DNA from 3 places in the Paenibacillus sp. cl141a genome. Region 3 is predicted to be linked to each of the others. Evidence: riboswitches for the same ligand, from Rfam matches in the RefSeq annotation. Region 3 holds a riboswitch; each other region holds the start of a gene.
The links. A riboswitch is a leader RNA that binds a small molecule or an ion and turns the genes downstream of it on or off. The one in region 3 is predicted to bind cyclic di-AMP.

Region 1 (6,774 bases), on a different contig from region 3:
AGCGCCGCCCCCAGACTCCACATGGACAGAATCTCGATCACATTGGTCAGCGGGGACGGGTTCTCGAACGGATGCGCCGAGTTGGCCCCCATAAAACCGCCCCCATTGGTGCCCAGATGCTTGATCGATTCGAGCGCAGCCACCGGACCCGCCGCTATTTGCTGCTCGCTTCCTTCCAGCGTCGTGACGCTGAGCGTAGGCTTCAGGGTCTGCGGCACCTGCAGCGCCACCAGCACCATCGCAATGATGAAAGCAGCCGGAATGAATACCCGGGTATGCGCCTTAACGAAGTCCTCAAAAAAGTTGCCGACGGTCGTGCCCTTGCTGGTCACCGCCCGGATAAAAGCAATCGCCACGCACAGCCCGGTCGCTGCAGACGTAAACATCATCATCGTAATGACGGCCATCTGGGCCAGATAAGACAATCCCGACTCGCCGCTGTAATGCTGAAGATTCGTATTGGTCATAAAGCTGATAATCGTATTGAACGACACGGTCGGTTCCATAGGGCCAATGCCGTTCGGGTTCAACGGCAGCACCTTCTGCAGCCGCAGAATCAAGTAGCCCGCCGCAACCAGCACGATATTCGTTAACACAAAGCTGACGGTATATCCTTTCCATGTCATCCCCTTGCGTTCTTTCAAGCCGATCAGAGCAAAGATCGGTTTCTCCGCCCAGGAGAACCATCTGTCCGTTCCATTGCTTTCATAACGAAACACCTGATATAGATAAGTTCCCAGCGGCTTGACCAGCAGCACCAGAACGAGTATAACGATGGCAATTTGTAAAATGCCCATGACGAATGCCTTCCTCCTTCAGCCGTTTCCCTAGAATTTTTCAGGGTGAATCAGCGCATAAATCAAATAGAGAAAAATAGAAATCGTGAATATCAACATGATCATCACGGCTGATCAGCCTCCGGTTCCGAAACCACGCGCCCGCACCAGGACATAAACAGCATGAGCAGTCCGTAGGTTCCTCCCAAAATGAGCACCATATATAAATCCTGCATGAATGTAACCTCCCCTAACTCTTGTGGCGTCAGTCCACACGCTTAGCTCATTACGGATGCCATCAGAAAGGACACCTGATGATGATTCGTATGAAGCACCACATCGGCACCCAGCCCTTTGTATATCAAGCGCGGATTGCCGGAATGGGTGATCACGTAAATCGACTCCGAGGTCCATGTCCGGCAGATCCGTAAATAGCGGCAGCACAGATTCAAGCTGCTTTCGAACAGAAACACCTTGCTGACGGGAAACTCGGGAATGATCCAGGTCTGCTCGTCTCTTGTATCAATCAAAATGATGGGTTTGCAGCCCAGTTCTCGCAGCCTCTGCTGCTCAGCCCGGTTGTTGGCTATGGCCGCAAACGGAACACGTTTGTGAATCAGCTGGCGGACGAATTCCTCCCCGGCCTTGTTCGGCGCGGATACCAGGATGAATTCCTGTGGTTTCTCCATCTTCGTTTCTCCTCCTAAGGTCAGAAAGAGAAGGCAACAACAAAGAAGCCTGCGGAAAGAGAAGAACTCTTCCCGCAGGCTTCTTAACAGGACACGGTGAAATACACCGTAGCCCAAGTCCACGACAATCGTTGCCTCTCTCGATACGCTTACGAGGTTAGCTGACGGATTCGGGCGTGAGAGTCGCCCTACCCATAGACCGTTATCTTGTCTATAGGATTCACCCCAGAGAGATCAGATTTATCTCCCGACTGGTTCCCCCGTTCCTTTTCCATTCAAGGACTCAGCGAAAATTAAAAACGAGTAGCATGTTATTCTATTAGCCATTGACTTGTCATCCAGACTGGGCATAACAGCACAGCAACAGGAGGTTCACGCGGTGAGAGTCGCCTCTACCTTCAAATCTCAGCAAGGCCCATGGTGCCTTCTCCTAAGATTCGATCCATATAAAGAACCCGGCGTAGCTCTCACACTGCCTTTAGATCTTTGTGGAACGACTGTCCGTATGCCTTGGTCGTTGATGACCGTCAATTCATAGTTCGTATCATACGTCCGGCCCTGCAGGATGTAAATGTGAGCAAAAACACATCTGGCGTTATGTCGAACAGGAACCAAGCAGTATTTCGTCTTTATCTTCCGAATACTGCTCTATACTATGTATTTCTCTTGTTTTCTCTTATTTATCGCAATCCAACGAGATACCGAGTTTTTGCCACGATAATAGATGACACGGCCGATTGTACGCGTTTTCTTTTACCGTTTTCATCACATTTCGGAATCTATTGGTCCCATACGGTCATTTACTTTTCGTTTCCTCCGGCGTATGATTCATCCATCTATTCGAAACACGTTATACGCCGAGCTCCCGACAGACCGGGAGACGGGGGAACCAAAGTCACCAGTCTTCGATTGGTGACTGGGGTGAATCCGCTGCGCCTAGGATCGAAGGGCCCAGTGGTAGGGTGCTCTCAGTCCGAATCCGTCAGCTAACCTCGTAGGCGCGTTGTTGAGAGAGAATACCATCCAAGCTTTGGCATAGCGGCCGCCGGTATTGGGCCTCTAACCATAAATAGGCCTGGAGAGCATCTCTGCTCACCAGGCCTATTTGCCGTGCATATAACATGCTTATAAAGGAGCGTAGATCATATCATGACGAAACTCATCGAGGCAGCGCTTACACCCGTCATCGAAACCGCAGTGCCTGCATTAGGTGAAGAGACTATCGGCCATATGGAGATATTTCGTTTCGATCGGGGCTCGGCCGAATGCTTTATCCCCTGGAGCGATCAAGGCTGGAACTGCGGCTTGTTCAAAGTCAGCTGCAAAGACGCGGCAGGATATGTCGAATATGCCCTGCCAAGCACGAGAGAATTTTCGGACCTGGTCCGCTGGGCATCCGTCTTCTCAAGGCTGAGAGGCATGTCCGTGACTGAGGCCATTCGCTATGCCCGAAAGCAGCAGCAGTGGGGACCCGCACGGATGCAACTTGCTGTATCCGCCCTCGCCGATCTGGAGATCAACCTGCATCGGCACATCACCCGAGAGCGGTTAGGCGGACTGCCACTGGAGCGCTCTTTCCTTATGAATTGCTCGGAGGCGTATTATCATTTCTAGGGGCAACAGCTACAGAGAGCTACTATCCCCGTTTCCTTTGGATTGGGCACTTCTAAGCAGCCTGATGTTTTTTGAAACCATGAAGAACCCCGTCAAAAAGCCGCTTATTTTATCAGGCATTTTGACGGGGTTCTGCAATCGGATCCCGCTCACTTGAACATATTTTTGAGCACCATCATCAGGTTGGCCGGCTTCTCTGCCAGCCTCCGGGTGAAATACGGGTACCACATCGTTCCATAGGGCATATAACACCGGATACGGTAGCCGTCCTGCGCAAGCGCTGCTTGATCGTTCATCCGCAGTCCATACAGCATCTGAAATTCATAGTCCTGTTTGTCTATGCAACTCTGTTCGGCAAATACCTTCACCCAGTCGATGATGTTGTCATCATGCGAGGCAATCGCGACGTAGGAACCTTGGTCGAAATGCATTTTAATCAATTTCTTGTAGTTGTCAATGACCTCCCGCTTCTGCTGAAAGGCGATGGTCCCCGGTTCTTTGTACGCCCCCTTCACCAGCCGCAGATTAACGCCGGCCCTGAGCAGGTTCTTCACGTCCTCCTCCGTACGGAACAAGTAGGCCTGCATCACGGTCCCCACATTCGTCAGCCCCTCCTTATGGAGGCGGAGTGTCATATCGATGGTCGCCTGGGTATACGGCGAATCCTCCATGTCCAGGCGAACGAAGTTCCGGTACTCTTTTGCCTTTCTTACCACTGACCTGATGTTTTCGTAAGCCTTCTCGGGGTCCAGGGCCATGCCCATCTGTGTCGGTTTCAAGGATACGTTCGATTGCACTTCGCGCTTCGCAATCCCTTCCACCAGCTTCAAATATTCCTCTCGGTACCCGGCCGCTTCGTCCAGCGTCGTAATGCCCTCCCCCAAATGATCCAACGTAACGAGAATGCCCTTCGCGTTCAGCCTCTCGATTTCGTCCAGCGCCTCATCCAAGGTATCGCCGGCAATGAATCGGCCAGCCAATTTCCGGCCGTACTTGATCGACAGCCATTTCACGAGTTTATTGCCGGACACCGTCAGGATCACTTTACGGTACAGCTCGGTTCCGTCCATGCGCGCGCCCCCTTTGCAAGGTAAACCAAAATGCACTCTATCTAACTCATATGCAAAAATCATGACGGCATGCAGGAAGACATACATATTTAAATAGAGGTTTTCACCAGGAGATCCTATCATGCCACCATGACGATCCGCAGCTGGACCATTTGCCTGAAGCTTCGATTCATATCATGTTAAGGAGGGGCCTCCCCATGCGAGCACCTTTTCGGAACGAACCATTTATGGACTTCAACAACGAGTGGAACAACAAGTTATACGATGCGGCGTTATCCGGGGTCGAAGCCGAGCTTGGCCAATCGTACCCCTTGATTATCGGCGGTGCCAAAATCCATACGGAACGTACCGCAAAGTCGGTCAATCCGTCGCGCAAACGCCAAGTCATCGGCGTCGTGTCCCAAGCGGATACCGAGCTTGCCGAGCAAGCCATTCAGACGGCGGCGCGTACTTTTGAGACGTGGAAGCACACCGAGGCGAACGAGCGGGCACGCTACCTGTTCAAGGCCGCGGCAATCATGCGGCGGCGCAAGCTCGAGTTCTCCGCGCTGATGACCCTCGAAGCCGGCAAGACGCGTGCCGAAGCGGACGCGGATACGGCCGAAGCGATTGATTTCATGGAGTTCTATGCCCGCGAAATGCAGCGCCTGAGCGCGCCCCAGCCGCTGACGGTCCACGAGGAGGAAGAGAATCATCTCGATTACATCCCGCTTGGCGTCGGCATCGTCATTCCGCCTTGGAACTTCCCGCTCGCGATTATGGCCGGTATGACCACGGCGGCCATCGTCTCCGGCAACACCGTTGTGCTGAAACCGGCGAGCACCACCCCGGTCATAGCCGCCAAATTCGTGCAGCTTCTGGAAGAAGTCAGCCTGCCTCCGGGTGTCGTTAACTTCCTGCCTGGTCCGGGTCAGGAAGTGGGCGACTATTTGGTGGATCACCCTTTGACCAGGTTTGTCAGCTTTACGGGTTCCCGCGACGTTGGACTGCGAATTCAAGAGCGTGCGGCCAAAACACAGCCGGGGCAGCGATGGATCAAGCGCGTCATCGCCGAAATGGGCGGGAAAGATGCCATCATCGTGGACAACGAAGCCGATTTGGACCTTGCTGCGGATGCGATTACCGCTTCGGCCTTCGGTTTCTCCGGCCAGAAATGCTCCGCCTGCTCCAGAGCCATCGTGCATGAGGACGTCTATGATACCGTGCTGCAGAAGGTCATCGAGCGCTCCAAGAAGCTGGTGATCGGAAACCCCTCCCATGCCGAGGCTCAGGTGGGACCCGTCATCGACGATAAGGCGTACCGTAAAATTCTCGACTATATCGAAATCGGGAAAAGCGAAGGCAAGCTGGTACTTGGCGGATTTCCGGGCGATCCGGAGGGGTATTTCATTCAGCCTACGATTTTTGCCGATGTGGACAGCACTGCCCGTATTTCCCAGGAGGAAATCTTCGGCCCGGTGGTGGCCTTCACGAAGGCAGTCTCCTTCGACGAAGCGATTCAATTCGCCAATAATACCGATTATGGGCTGACCGGCGCGGTGATCTCGAACAACCGCGCGCATCTGGAGCAGGCACGGCGCGATTTCCATGTCGGCAACTTGTATTTGAACCGGAAATGCACCGGCGCCTTGGTGGGCACCCACCCGTTCGGCGGCTTCAATATGTCCGGAACGGATTCCAAAGCCGGCGGCCGCGACTACCTGCTCCTGTTCACGCAGCCGAAGGTGGTATCGGAACGGTTCTGAATACGGCGTGCCAAAAAAACCTCTCCATGATCATGGAGAGGTTTTTAATGTTCCTTGTTTTGTCGGCATTATGCCCTGGCTTTGCCCTTAATCTCCCGGACCACTTTGCCCTCGAAGGATTGGTTCATCCAGTAGGCAAGTTGAATGCCTTCCTCGCTGAAGGTGCATTCCGTCGTTAAGTAGAACGGCGTCTCGGTCAGCCTGACGGTCAGCTGCAGCGTCCGGTCATCCTTCCAGGTCATGGAGGCAGCATACGCTTGATCCGTCATCATGATCAGCTTCGTGGTTCCTGACTTCCACTCGCTCCGGCCTAGGGCAATCGAGTTGACGCCATGTTCCCCCGTAAACTCCATCACTCCGCCATCCTCTTCAAACCGGACGGAGAACGAATGCAGCTTCTCCTCGTTCTCTTCGAGATCATAGACGATCCCGGATACGTCCTTCTCCATCGGAGATAACGCCTTCTCGCTTGGCGGATCCAGCTTAAGCGCTTGCAGCGTTCCGGCAAGGGATGAGGCCGCGTCGGCATCGGCCGGCAGCGGGTCTGCTCCCATCGCCGGCAGCACATGCTCCCATACCTCATTCAGCACGGCCTGCATATCTCCAAGGCCGGAGGTGATCGCCAGGACTGCATCCTGCTCTGGGAACACGATGCAGAATTGTCCGAACGCGCCGTCGCCGCGGTATGCTCCATGGCGGCACATCCAGAATTGATAGCCGTATCCTTCAGTCCAGTCCGAAGAGGAATCCGCAGGTCCGTTGGATATCTGCTTGGAGGTCGCTTCTTCAATCCAAGCCTCCGGAATCAGGCGCCGGCCATCCCATTCTCCCTTCTGAAGATAGAGCTGGCCAAACTTGGCGATGTCCTCGGTCTTCAGCT
Region 2 (6,774 bases), on a different contig from region 3:
GGAGCAAATGGAGACAGCCGGAGCGCGTACGGCCGAGGAAGTGGTCGCGAGAATTACGAACATGATTCGCAGCGTGTCGGGCGGCCACCCGCTTCGAGGCGTAGGCATGGCTTCGCCGGGAACGGTTAACAGCCGGGAGGGCATTGTCATTCACGGCACGAATTTGCCGGAATGGACCAACGTCCCTCTCAAAGCCTGGATGGAACGAGATCTGAATACGGAAGTACAAGTGCTGAATGATGCCAATGCAGCCGCATGGGGCGAATATGTAAGAGGTGCCGGCCGAGGGTCGACGAACATGGTTTACGTGACGCTCAGCACAGGCATCGGTTCAGGCATCGTGCTGGATGGCAAGCTGTTTCTGGGCAGCAATTCCTTTGCAGGGGAGCTTGGGCATCATATCATTGATCCCAGCGGTCCGCAGTGCAATTGCGGCAGCCATGGCTGCTGGGAGGTGTTTGCTTCAGGAACGGCCATCGGCCTGGCAGCATCCCAGCGGATGCTTACCCAGACCAGCGTTATTTCTGAACTGGCCGCAGCCGATGGAGGCGTGAACGCCAGGCATGTATTCGAGGCTAAACGTCTTCATGACCCCGTCGCAGTGGAGGTCATCGATCGTGCCGTTTATTACATGGCGCTTGGAATGGTTAACGTCATTCACAGCTTCAACCCCGATCGCATCGTGGTTGGCGGGGGTGTGAGCAGAGCAGGGGAGCTCCTATTCCCGCAGCTGCGGGAAATGACGGATAAGCTCGTCATGCCGTCCTATCTAGGAACGTACGAGATCGTTCCTGCGGGACTGCGGGACGATGTTGGCCTGGTGGGAGCCGCAGCCTTGTTCCAATAGTACATTCGTAAAGAAAAGGCAACAAAAGCCGCCCTTCAAGGGCGGCTTTCTGATTATTTCATGAAGAGAGCGGGAAACGGAGCGATCATATTTGCGTAAGCGAAGTCCGTAACTTGTGACAGGTGATAGGCGTAAACCGTAAGCCGTCATCCGTTTTCACTGGAGTCGAGTTTTTGGTTTCCTATTAGGTTTGTTTGTATCCGACAAACAATAAGCGGTTGCCCGCACTTTCCCGCCCGCCGACGGAAGCCGCCGGCTCCAAACCCGCACGCGAGGCGGCCTGCAGGCTTGGAGCCGGCGGCTTCCGCTATTCCATGTATTTTGATGCGTCGAACGTAATCATGCTCGTATGGTTGGCATGCTCGATCAGTGAGGAGAGCCTGGTCACTTCGCGTTCCTTCTTGCGCGCCTGCGCCTGATAAGCTTCCGGATCGTATAAGGCCACGTTAAACAGCGTTACGGCGCCATCTCCGCTTCCCCGGCCGTTCTGGCGCTCCAGCTTCTTGCGGGAGCCGAGATGGGCAAGTTGTCCGATATCGCTGCGCATTTGTTTGGCGAGCTCGATCGCCTCCATGATGGTCATGTCGGAGCCGTTCCAACTAATGGTCTGCGTCGTGTTGGAGATTGCCATCAGCAGATCCAGCTTTCTGTAATCCGCTGCGGCGGCTTCGATCTCTTCCGTAATGGCATCCACGCTTCGTGCAGGATACTCCGCCGTTTCCCCTTTTTCAATGATCGTGCTGCTGTTGTTCAAGCGTTCCGACATCAATTGATTCATGAGACGGTTGATTGCTGCCCGGACTGCCAAAGCTTCAGCCATCGTGATTTGACTCATAAGCGAAGGATCACCTCTTTGATTTCTTGTCTGAATATGTAAACGTTCCGAACTGCCAAAAAGTTGCATGCCCGTTCATAAAACGTCGCCGGAGGCTCGATGGAGTGTTACATAATTGTCATGAGTATGTGAGATGGCATTATGAAAATACATGAAAATTTTCAGCCTAAACGACATTGATTAACATATAGTGATAGATTTCTAGGATATTATTGACAGCATCCTTGCTTGTATACTATATTAAGAGAAGGTTACAAAATGTTAATGAATTTTGCCGAATTTCGTTTGTGAAAACGGGGGAACCGTCTTGGGTGAATTATTCTTGTACCATAGAGAGTATAGGGAACCTTCAACCGAACCCTTAGCTAACTCCGTAGGCATCGAAGGAGAGAACATATTTTGAAGAAATTTGTCATCACATTGCTTGGGTCTGCAATTATTTTTTCTTCAGGTGCCGTATCAGCCTATGCTGATCAACAACCGAATTTTCAGCATCAAGTGAAGCAATTGGTAGGAACGCCTTATAAATGGGGCGGAACAACGACAAGCGGATTTGATTGCTCCGGATTTATTCTGTATATGTTTAGAAATTTCGACTTGGATCTTCCACGCACTTCCCAGAGTCAGGCTAATGCCGGGGTTCATGTGGATCGCGAGGATCTGAGAGTCGGAGATTTGGTATTCTTCAATACAAGCGGAAGCGGCATTTCCCATGCGGGCGTTTACATTGGAGATGGACAATTTGCGCATGCTTCCAGCAGCAAGGGCGTAAGAATCAGCAAGCTTAGCGACTCCTATTACGAACCGCGTTATGTTACGGCGCGCCGTGTATTGAGTCAAGAGAACTATGCTAAACTGGTAGGAAGCGCGAGCTAATTGGAATACGCAGTTTAGAGTGCGATACATAACCGGAAAGCCTGACAAGAGATGATCTTGTCAGGCTTTCTTTTTTTTTTGAAGATTATAATTGGGGATGCTGCGAAAGGATTCATTAGATTATTCCTTTACGACAGAGGCATTCACGGCGGCTTCCATGCCATTATTATAGGAACGGAACAAGCCCAGACGCCAGAAGGCGGCACCTTTCAGACCATAGCGCTTGGCCAAGCCGAGCTTATCGTCGACGGATGTGGCGGTTTCGCTGCTTAAGCTGATGCCGAGCAGGAGCTTCTGCTTAGGAACGCCTGCCTGAAGTGCCTGCTGAATGGCTTGGTCCACCAGACTGTTGGGTTCAGGAACCTGGGCTTTAGTGCCAACCGGATTGTACTGATACGCCATGACGATGAGATCGTCGGCAAGGGAGGCCAGCGTCTTGTAATCATAGCCTTTATAGGCGCTGTTCAATGGCGGAACCGCTAAGGACAGAGCCATGTCGCTCGGCAATGCCGCTTTCAATTGCTTGACGTAATCATTAAGCAGCTTCTGCTGCTTCACGGCATCCAGTTTAAAACCGAGCCCTTCGAAATCAAGCACCACGCCGCCGAATCCGTTATCCGCCACCGCGGTTGTGATGCCCTCAATGGACTTTTGGCGTAGGCTGCTGTCGCTGAGGACTTTGGTTAATTCGCCGTTTCCGTCCAAAGCGTATACCATCAGGTACGGTTTAATCTCCCGATCCGCTGCATCCGCAACAATCGATTGCGGAGTCACGTCGCCGGCCGGCGCAGGCAGACGATACTCGTCGCCTTGAAGCGTAAACTGACCTTCCCGATCAATGCGGCTCCAGCCGAAGGCGACTGAATTCATGGATGCTACGAGATCCCGCTCTTGGAAAGATTGCAAAGCGTAAAAGGCTCTTAGATGCATTTCGCGCTGCGGCGACACGAGGGAGACCGTGCGAGTCGCCTGATTCCAGCCCACATTGACGCCGAATTGGCTGCTGAACGAGCTGAGCGGAATCAGAACGCGGCCTTCCCGCTGGACAGGGGGAGCGGCCAGCTTCACTTTTTTACCGTTGACGGTTGCGCTCGTGCTTCCCACTTGAAGCAGCACTTCCGTCGTTTGACCTTTCACCTCGCCGATGGCCTTCACCGTTTGCGTCTTGCTGTTCCACGTGATTTGAATGCCGAGCGCCTCACCGACCGTCCGGAACGGCACGTAAGTGACCCCTTTGTCTATCCTGGGAGCTGCATCGAATGTAAGCGCAACGTCATCCAGCTTTACCGAAATGGCAGGCGCAGCATGTACCTGGCCGATATGGGGAGCGGTTCCGAGCAGAGATAAGGCAAGAACGGCAGCGACGGCCGTTTTTCCTATTGGTTTATGCAGCATGCTATTGTTTTCCCTCCAATCCAATAAAATAATAGAATGATTCTCATAGAATATGGAATTTGCTCTAGCATACGCTAGTATAGCAAAATTTTCATAGAGTTCCAATTGCATGATGTCATAGAATCGATAAGAGTAAGCATGTTGATTTTTTAAACTTTCCAGTATAATAATTGAAGGAATTCATACATAACCTGATGATTGTACATTGCATAGGGGGATAAAGGCGTGTTTAAATTCTGGAAAAACAAAAAGGGCGGGAACAGTGAAGGGGAATCGTCACCTCCGGCAGCGGAAGAGAGAAGGGAAGCCGTGCCGGACCGGATCATTGAGCTTTCAGGCCGCGAGGTACAGCGGAGCGTGGCCCCTGTTCTGGGCATGACGGTGCTTGACTTGGCCGAGCGGAATGAGGTGGATTGGAACTCTTTTTGCAAAAGAGGGACATGTGCGCGCTGCCGCTGCATGGTGGTGGAGGGAATCGAGTATTTGTCCGAGCCCAATCTGGCCGAAGAACGGCGCCTGGATCCGGAAGAAATCGAAGAGGGGTACCGTCTCGGATGCCAGAGCAGGATCGAAGCGGTCGGCCCCGTCAAAATCAAGCATGCTCCATACTTTTGACGATATAGAAGGACATACAACTGTAATATATTTAAAAAGCAGGCAGCCGCCCCAATGCGGCTGCCTGCTATGTTGAAAGGAAAACAGACGAAAATTCCTTCACTCCACGGCCATTTTGCTCTGTTCTCGGAACGAGCTTGGCGTTTGACCGGTAATTTTCTTGAATAACATCGAGAAATACTTGTCGTTGCCGTAGCCGACCTGGGAAGCAACCTCATGCACCGGCATTTCGGAATCCGCCAGCAGGCGCTTGGCCTCTTCAATCCGGCGGGATATCAAGTAATTGAAGGGGGAATCGCCGACTTCTTTTTTGAACAGATGGGATAAATAATGCTGGCTGACATACATCGTATCGGCAATGTCTTTGAGGCTGATGCTCTGGGTGTAGTTGGCGTCGATAAAGTGCTTGGTCCGCAGCGCGATTTCATTCTTGCCCTTTAAGGATTGGAATTGGTGTTTAACGTCCACGATGCGATAAATCACGGTAATCAATGACATCAGCAGGTTCGTGCTCAGCGTTTCATATCCCAGTACCTGCGAATCGCATTCGCGGAGGATCTCGGAAAGATAGCTCTCCACTTTATAAGCGTATTTCTCGCAGGATATGACCGGCTCGACATAGGCCGGCAGCAGCATCCCCTGAGGCACCCCTTCAATGTGAAGCGAATCCACGCCGCAATAGATTACCTTGAAAGGCCCATTGGTGATGGATTTCTCCTCATGGGGAATGCCAGGGTTATAGATGGCGACATCGCCTTTGTTAAGCTCATATACTTTACCTGCTATGGTGAATTCTCCGCGTCCTTCAACCACAAAGATGATCTCGCAGAAATCGTGGATTTGCGGCGGGCCATAAAAGAAGTCCTCGTCCACGACCTGGCCGGCAAAGAGCAGCTGCGGATTTTTGATGAAGCGGAAGTGATCGCTTTTACTATGCGAGATTTCGATTTTTGGCACGGTCTCGTCCCTCCTGAAAGCAGCATCCTTTTCCTATTATAATGCATATTGCTCCTCGATGCCGAAATCGTTTGCAACCCGCTTACGCATAGGTACACTGTCTTGCTGAAATTGGAGACCGATATAACAAAATAGTGGGTTATCCTCGAGCCCGAATCAACTTACAATGATGTCATAATCTTTATAGGGAGGCGTGACATACATGACAATTGAAAACGATTACAGATGGCGGGACGGATTTCCGAAAATCGGCATTCGCCCTACGATAGACGGCAGACGGAGAGGGGTAAGGGAATCCCTTGAGGAACAGACCATGAATCTGGCCAAGGCCGTCGCCGAGATGCTGACGAAAGAGCTTAAATATCCGAACGGCGAGCCGGTTGAATGCGTGATTGCGGATACTTGCATCGGCGGCGTTGCCGAAGCGACCGCAGCGGCCAAGAAGTTCAAGAATGCCGAGGTCGGCCTGACGATAACCGTTACGCCTTGCTGGTGTTACGGAACGGAAACGATGGATGCGGATCCTTCGCGTCCGAAGGCGGTATGGGGCTTCAACGGAACAGGACGTCCGGGCGCGGTGTATTTGGCAGCCGTCTTGTCGGCCCATGCGCAGAAGGGACTTCCCGCATTCGGCATCTATGGCGAAGACGTTCAGGATGAAGGGGATACCCGCATTCCGGATGACGTTCAAGAGAAACTCCTGCGCTTTGCGCGGAGCGGGCTGGCTGCGGCCTATATGCGCGGACAATCGTACTTGTCCATGGGCTCCGTGTCGATGGGCATCGCCGGCTCGATCGTGGACGACAGCTTCTTCCAGGAATATCTGGGCATGCGGAACGAATATGTGGATATGAGCGAGTTTACGCGCCGTTTGGAGGAAGGGATCTATGATCCGGAAGAGTATGAGAAGGCGCTTGCTTGGGTGAAGGAGAACTGTACGGAAGGACCGGATAACAATCCGGAACATCTGCAGAACAGCCGGGAGCGCAAGGATCTCGAATGGGAAACCGTCGTCAAAATGACGCTGATCACCCGTGATTTGATGATCGGCAATCCGCGATTGAAGGAGCTTGGTTTCGAAGAGGAAGCCCAGGGCCACAGCGCGATCGCTTCCGGCTTCCAGGGGCAGCGCCAATGGACGGATCACTCCCCGAACGGAGACTTTCTGGAGACCATCCTCAACTCCTCCTTCGATTGGAACGGCAGACGTTCGCCCTATATCGTGGCAACGGAGAATGACAGCCTGAAC
Region 3 (6,774 bases):
TCAACAAACTGATAACAATGGTATTACGCAAAATCCTTTCAAACTCGGGAGCGGCAAAAAAGGCTTCAAAATGTTTAAAACCAACCCACGGGTTATCCCAAATCCTTGAACCGGTGAACAAGTTATAATCCATAAAACCCGTTATTACGCCGTACATAGGCAGATAGGCAAAAATAAAAACCAGAATCACTCCTGGTAACACCATGAGTTGAACATCCCATTGCTTCATTAATCGCCTAAGGAAACTTTTACTATGGATTTTTGGCTGCCGGGAAATGGGTGATTGCTGCTGTTCTGTAGTCGCTTGCGGCATATTTATCCTCCCGTTACGAAATGATGTAAAAGCATGCTGGGTCTCTGGATTTGTAGCATTCCGAAACCGTTTGCAAGTAGCTTAGTATCATTCTACCTATGGAAATATATTGAAGCTATATAATAAAACCCCGATTTTTTATACTTCCACCGGAATGTTTTATCGTTTCCAAATAATTAAAAAAGACTGCCTTCAGGTCATATAGACCTATAAGACAGTCTCTGTATGCATCTTTAGGCAGCCATCATTTAGCCCTGACCTCGACCACCGTCGAGAAGAAGGTAGCCCCTTCGCCCAAGTCGGACAGCCTGTCCGGCGTAAGGGCATTGGCGCGCTGCTTGCGGCCCTCGCCTTCCCACCACAGGCCTTGGCTGACTACGGTGCCCGGCAGCATTTTATCCGTCACCTTCGCCCGGACTTCATAGGTTCCGCGGTCATTATATACGATGACCATCTCGCCGTCCTGGAGCCCGCGTTCCTCCGCATCCGCCGGGTGAATCTGCAGGGCCGGTTCCTTCTCCAGCTTCTGATGCTTCTCCACGTTCGCAAAGGTCGAGTTCAAGAAGTTATGGTTCGGCGGCGATATGAACATAAGCGGATATTGACGCCCGCGGCCGCGCCTTACCCCGTCATATCCTTCCTTCAGCGGCACGTAGGTCGGAAGAGGCGGCAGACCTGCTTCCTCCAACTGCGCAGAGTATAACTCGATGCGCCCCGAAGGCGTCGGCAAACGGTCCAGATACGTGTCAAGCGGCGTCATGTCCAGCTTCACGTGGCGGTGTTCCCTCAGCTTGTCCAGCGTGACGCCGTTTAGATAAGGGTTATCCGGGAAGTCGAGCGCTCTTGCGATCATCTCTTCTTCGGTCTCATGAAAAGCCGGTTCCTGGAATCCCATAGCCCGTCCCAGCATGGAGAACAGCTCTACGTTGCCCTTGCTCTCCCCAAGTGCCGGAATGACCGGCTCCTGCAGCTGAACGTACTGATGCCAGTAGGAAGCGTACAGGTCCGTATTCTCGAACGAAGAGGTTGCCGGGAGCACGATATCGGCATACTTAGCCGTATCCGTCATAAACAGGTCATGCACAACCGTAAACAGGTCTTCCCGTGCAAACCCTTCCCTGACCCGCTCCGTATCGGGAGCCACAACCAGCGGATTGCTGCAATAAACGAAGAGCGACTTAATCGGCTGTTCGGTCATGGCAAGCGCTTCGCCGATCCGGTTCATGTTAATCGTGCGCGCTTCGGGATTCGGCCGGAGATCGGGACGCTCAAGCGCGTCGCTATCCATGCTGTTGTATCCGCCGTTCGACTTGGCGGCCCCTCCGCCCCGCTTCAGCCATTGTCCGGTCAAAGCGGGAAGCGCGGCAATGCTGCGCACCGTCAAGCCGCCGTTGTCGTGATGCTGAAGACCGTTGCCGATATGGATGTAGGAGGTATCGGCCCGCCGTAGAGTTCGGCCAATTTCTCGATATCCTCGATCGAGATGCCGGTAATGGAAGAAACGTACTCCGGCGTGTATTCTTTGACGTGCTCGCGCAAGGCTTCATGGCCAATCGTATACTTCCGGAGGAATTCTTCATTCACCATGCCGTCGCGGAACATGATGTGCATGAGGCCGACGGCCAGCGCCGCATCCGTGCCTGGATACAGCGGAATGAACCAGTCGGCCCATTGCCCCGTCTGATTCTTGTGGACATCGATCACAACGACCTTGGCACCGGCTTTGCGCGCTTTCTCTGCAATCACCATCTGGTGCATATTGGTGCTGACGATGTTGCCGCCCCAGACGAGGATGACGTCGGCTCGTACGGTGTCCTCCGGAACGGTTCCCCCATTAAACCCCATCACCGATTTCCAGCCCTCATTGCCCGCGGAATTGCAGATCGACTGCTTCAGGCGGCTGGCACCCAGCCTGTTGAAGAATCTGCGGTCCATGCCGTCGACGCTCAATATCCCCATATTGCCGTAGAAGCTGTAAGGCAGGATGCTCTCGGAACCGTATTCCTCGATCAAGTCCTTATAGCGTCCCGCAATCTCCTGAATGGCTTCGTCCCAGCTGATCCGCTCGAAGGCGCCCTCTCCCTTGGGACCTACCCTTCGCAGCGGATAGAGCACGCGTTCCGGATGGTACACCCGGTGTGCCATATTACGGACTTTATTGCAGATGGCTCCCTGCGTAATCGGATGCTCCGGATTACCGGTCACCTTGACGATTTTTCCGTTCTCTTTATGCAGCAGCAGGCCGCATGTATCGGGACAATCCAACGGACATACCGCCGGAAATACGCCGTTTTCCTGATGAATCATCGCTTGAGTCATTTCGTAATTCCCCCTTTTGCTCGGCTGCATCATATCCCTTTATCTTAAAAGAAAATCGGGGTTCCAGTAAAGTCATACATTTTTTTCTAATCAGGTGATTCACTTTTCTTCCCCCAGGGTATATTCCTATCAAGAGCAAAGAAGAGGAACCCAGACCCTTTCTCTTCCTTGCCGAATCATGGACCACTCCCAAAAAAATTCGCCATGCCAGTGTCTCCTCCCCCGAGACCGGCATGGCGAATTTGTTTATATGGCATCCTCCCAGTGACCGATGTCCCCACACCTAAACCTCCATATTATAGAAACTCGTGATTTTCGCAGAAAACATGCAAAATAAAAAGCCTGTCAAAGCCAGGTCGTTATGTAAGCGCTTATCTGTCATTTTTTATAAATAATTCTGTTCGAATGATCGTTGAAGGATGTTTTACAAACGATTGGAGCAGGCGTAATATACTATTCAGCTTCGAAAACATTCTTCATATTCACATGACATTCGCTTAATTTCCATGATGGAAAGCGGGGGAACCAACCGTATGGAGGGATACCTATAGGATCCTTCATCCATACTATGGGGTGAATCCTGATTCATTCGCGTACGTACGCCGCGATGGAGTCAGGTAGGGCGACTCTCACCGCCCGAATCCGACAGCTAACCTCGTCAGCGTTGATCGGGAGGGTTGTGAACTTGTGATCAAACACAGGGTTCTAACCTGTGTTTTTTGTTTGCCAAAAATCAGCATAGGAATGGCGACCGTTCCTATGTCCAGCTCATAAAAAACACCGATAGAAGTCCGTTCAGTAAGCTTCTACCATGAACTTAATCTTAAGCGGCGGTGAAAACAACCATGTTATCCTCAATCAAGCGCTTCCTCATCGGAAGACCGCTTAAATCAACGGAATTAGGCGAACAAAAGCTGAATAAAACCAAGGCCCTGGCCATCCTATCATCCGATGCGTTATCGTCCGTGGCTTATGGCCCGGAACAAATCCTCATTGTGTTGATGACCGTCGGAGCAGCTGCCTATTGGTATTCCATACCGATTGCCGTCGGCGTCCTGGTCTTATTGCTGGCACTTATCCTGTCGTACAGACAAATTATTTTCTCCTATCCGCACGGCGGCGGCGCATATGTCGTGTCCAAACGGAATTTGGGCATGTACCCGGGGCTGGTGGCCGGCGGTTCCTTGCTCGTGGACTATATCCTGACGGTTGCGGTCAGCGTGTCGGCCGGGACGGATGCGATCACGTCGGCTTTTCCGGAATTGCACGCCTATAATCTGCCGATCTCCATCGTGTTCGTTCTATGCTTGACCGTATTGAATTTAAGAGGGGTCACGGAGTCGGCCTCCATATTGGCTTATCCGGTTTACCTGTTCGTCCTTGCGTTATTCATCCTGATCGGGGTGGGGATATTCAATATTGCCACAGGCCATGCATCTCCGGACCTTCACACGCCGATCGGCACGCCCGTAGCCGGGCTGAGCTTGTTCCTGCTCCTGCGCGCATTTGCCTCGGGCAGCTCCGCCCTGACCGGCGTGGAGGCGATTTCCAACGCCATTCCGAATTTCAAAGACCCGGCCCCGAATAACGCGGCCAAAACCTTGGTGGCGATGGGATCGCTGCTGGCCCTGTTATTTTCGGGCATCGTCTTCCTGGCTTATTACTATGGGGTCAGTCCCAGCGAACAAGTCACGGTCGTTTCCCAAATTGCCGAGCATACCTTCGGGCGAAATGCGCTTTATTACTTCATACAAGGGACAACGGCCTTAATTCTGATCCTCGCCGCCAACACCGGGTATTCCGCTTTTCCCCTGTTGGCCGTCAATCTGGCGAAGGATAAGTTCATTCCTAGAATGTTCACCGTCCGCGGCGACCGTCTGGGATATTCAAACGGAATCATTATTCTTGGATTTTTCTCCATTCTGCTGCTGCTGGCTTTCGAAGGCAAAACCGAGCATCTGATTCCGCTGTATGCCGTCGGCGTGTTTATCCCGTTTACCCTCTCCCAGACGGGGATGATGGTGAAATGGATCCGCGAAAAGCCCGAAGGCTGGATCGTCAAGCTGATCATTAACACCACCGGCGCATGCATCAGCTTTATCGTGACCATGATCTTTTTCTTTACGAAATTCGCCCAGGTGTGGACCGTCCTGATATTCCTGCCGCTGATCATCTGGATTTTCACCCGGATCCGCAAGCATTACGAGGCGGTAGCGGACCAGCTCCGGATTACGACCTGCGAGCCGGTTAAGCCGATTGAGGGGAATGTCATCATCCTGCCTGTGGCAGGAATCACGCATGTGGTGGAGAACTCGCTGAATTACGCCAAATCGCTGGGAGCGGGCCAAATCATCGCAGTGTACGTGCCGTTCGAGCGGGAGGAGGAAGTCGCCTTCCAGGAAAAATGGAAAAAGTGGCAGCCGGACATCCGGCTGGTGACGCTGCACTCGCCTTATCGGAGCATCATTCAGCCGCTGACGAAATTCATCGATACCGTGCAGCGCAAGGCAAGCGAATCCGACTATCAGGTTACCGTCGTCATTCCGCAGTTCATTCCCAAGAAGGGCTGGCATAATTTCCTGCACAATCAATCCAGCCTGCTCATCCGGGCACATCTCCTGTATCGGAGAGACGTGATCATTACGACGGTTCCCTACCACTTAAAAAAATAGCGGGCTTGTTCCCTGCCTGATTCATTACGGCAGCCTCGCCCATCACGACAAAAAAGCTGCGATCAACCGATGCCTTTCATCAAGGACGGTTGAACGCAGCTTTTTCTTTAAACCAAAAGCTCGCCAGGCTTCCGGCATCAGGAAACGTTCTGCGCCGAATGAACCTGTTGAGGGACGCCGGCCGATGGCACAGGCGTCTGCTCGCCGCGCGGAGCGGCTGCGGCCTGTTTCTCCTTCTTTAAATACACGGTTCCGTATGTCGCCCCCACAAATAACGCGCCGCCAACGAAATTGCCCAGCCATACCGGAATGAAGTTCATCAGATACGCGCCCCAGCTGTAATAGCCTTCAAAAATCGCGGCCGGGATGAGAAACATGTTAGCCACCACGTGCTGAAATCCGATGGCGACAAACGCCATGGTCGGAAACCAGATCCCAAGAATTTTCCCGCTCATCTGATCCGATCCGTAGGAGAGCCATACGGCGAGGGCTACGAGCCAGTTGCACCCGATGCCCGACAGGAATGCTTGCAGGAAGCTGTCGTCCAGCTTATGCCCCGCCATGTCCACCAGCTTCTCCAGGTAAACGCCGCTGCCTGTCAGACCGGTCACATGGCCGAAAAAGTAAGCGACGAATAACGCACCCAACATATTGCTGACCGTGACAAGCGCTAAATTCCGCATCATCTCCTTCGTGGAAATTCGCCTCTTGAATCTGGCCAAGGACACGGCCATCATGTTGCCCGTCAGCAGCTCCCCGCCTGCAAGCAGGACAAGAATCAGGCCGACGGGGAATACCGCCGCGCCTATAAAACCGGCAATCCCTCCCCATTCCGGAGACGCTCCGGCAATCACGCGTATGTCAAGCAAAAAGCCGAGCGCAATAAATGCCCCCGCAAGGAATCCTAATATCATCACGTTTATGGCGGAGTTATGCGCTTTTTTCACCCCGTTCTCCACGGTAATCTCCGCAATGCGCTCAGGTTTATGGTAAGCCATGGTCACTCCCTCATTTCTTCCGCATCCGCCTTGTTCTATCTATCCGAATGCAGCTCATGGTATTCGTGTTTCGTTACCAACATTGTAACGCAGCTTCTTTGGCAAGAACGTGAATTATATCACGATCGTGTCCGTCAGGGACGGACATGTGCAGATATGATGTTCGGTATGCCATATGCTGACCACGCTGCAGCGAATAACATGGATCGGATTCGGCGTGGCCATTTACGCGAGATATGGATATAGGCACAGCACCTTGTCCATGGGTGGAGCTTCGGATCAACTTTAGCGGGGTGACTGCCTTTCGCTTCCCTCGAGGAATCGCATATGCCGAAAAAGCGGCGCCCGGTTTTCTCCGCGGCACCGCTCTTTTGGATTGCTTTTACCAGCACGAAATTTGTTCGTGTTGGATACCATTCTGCCAGATTCGGCTTAAATGTATAGATTTTTACTCACCTGCTAGGCTTTGGCC

Region 1: another riboswitch for cyclic di-AMP. It lies ahead of BMX45_RS13975 (hypothetical protein); the one in region 3 lies ahead of BMX45_RS11850 (APC family permease).
Region 2: another riboswitch for cyclic di-AMP. It lies ahead of BMX45_RS02820 (C40 family peptidase); the one in region 3 lies ahead of BMX45_RS11850 (APC family permease).

The regions. Positions count from the first base shown of each region.
Region 1 is NZ_FNZO01000004.1:275,660-282,433, forward strand. It holds gene kdpA (potassium-transporting ATPase subunit KdpA) at 1-797, opposite strand, end outside; gene BMX45_RS32240 (potassium-transporting ATPase subunit F) at 828-902, opposite strand; gene BMX45_RS13970 (hypothetical protein) at 1,055-1,465, opposite strand; cyclic di-AMP (ydaO/yuaA leader) riboswitch at 1,596-1,764, opposite strand; cyclic di-AMP (ydaO/yuaA leader) riboswitch at 2,311-2,483, shown strand; gene BMX45_RS13975 (hypothetical protein) at 2,615-3,079, shown strand; gene BMX45_RS13980 (proline dehydrogenase family protein) at 3,229-4,149, opposite strand; gene pruA (L-glutamate gamma-semialdehyde dehydrogenase) at 4,347-5,894, shown strand; gene BMX45_RS13990 (serine hydrolase domain-containing protein) at 5,963-6,774, opposite strand, start outside.
Region 2 is NZ_FNZO01000001.1:591,152-597,925, forward strand. It holds gene BMX45_RS02810 (ROK family protein) at 1-847, shown strand, start outside; gene BMX45_RS02815 (hypothetical protein) at 1,155-1,682, opposite strand; cyclic di-AMP (ydaO/yuaA leader) riboswitch at 1,945-2,078, shown strand; gene BMX45_RS02820 (C40 family peptidase) at 2,082-2,558, shown strand; gene BMX45_RS02825 (stalk domain-containing protein) at 2,679-3,953, opposite strand; gene BMX45_RS02830 (2Fe-2S iron-sulfur cluster-binding protein) at 4,179-4,568, shown strand; gene BMX45_RS02835 (AraC family transcriptional regulator) at 4,668-5,525, opposite strand; gene BMX45_RS02840 (L-fucose isomerase) at 5,728-6,774, shown strand, end outside.
Region 3 is NZ_FNZO01000003.1:414,420-421,193, reverse strand. It holds gene BMX45_RS11860 (ABC transporter permease) at 1-313, opposite strand, end outside; partial or broken gene BMX45_RS11855 (molybdopterin-dependent oxidoreductase) at 558-2,620, opposite strand; cyclic di-AMP (ydaO/yuaA leader) riboswitch at 3,117-3,312, shown strand; gene BMX45_RS11850 (APC family permease) at 3,478-5,304, shown strand; gene BMX45_RS11845 (formate/nitrite transporter family protein) at 5,442-6,302, opposite strand; gene BMX45_RS11840 (MFS transporter) at 6,762-6,774, opposite strand, start outside.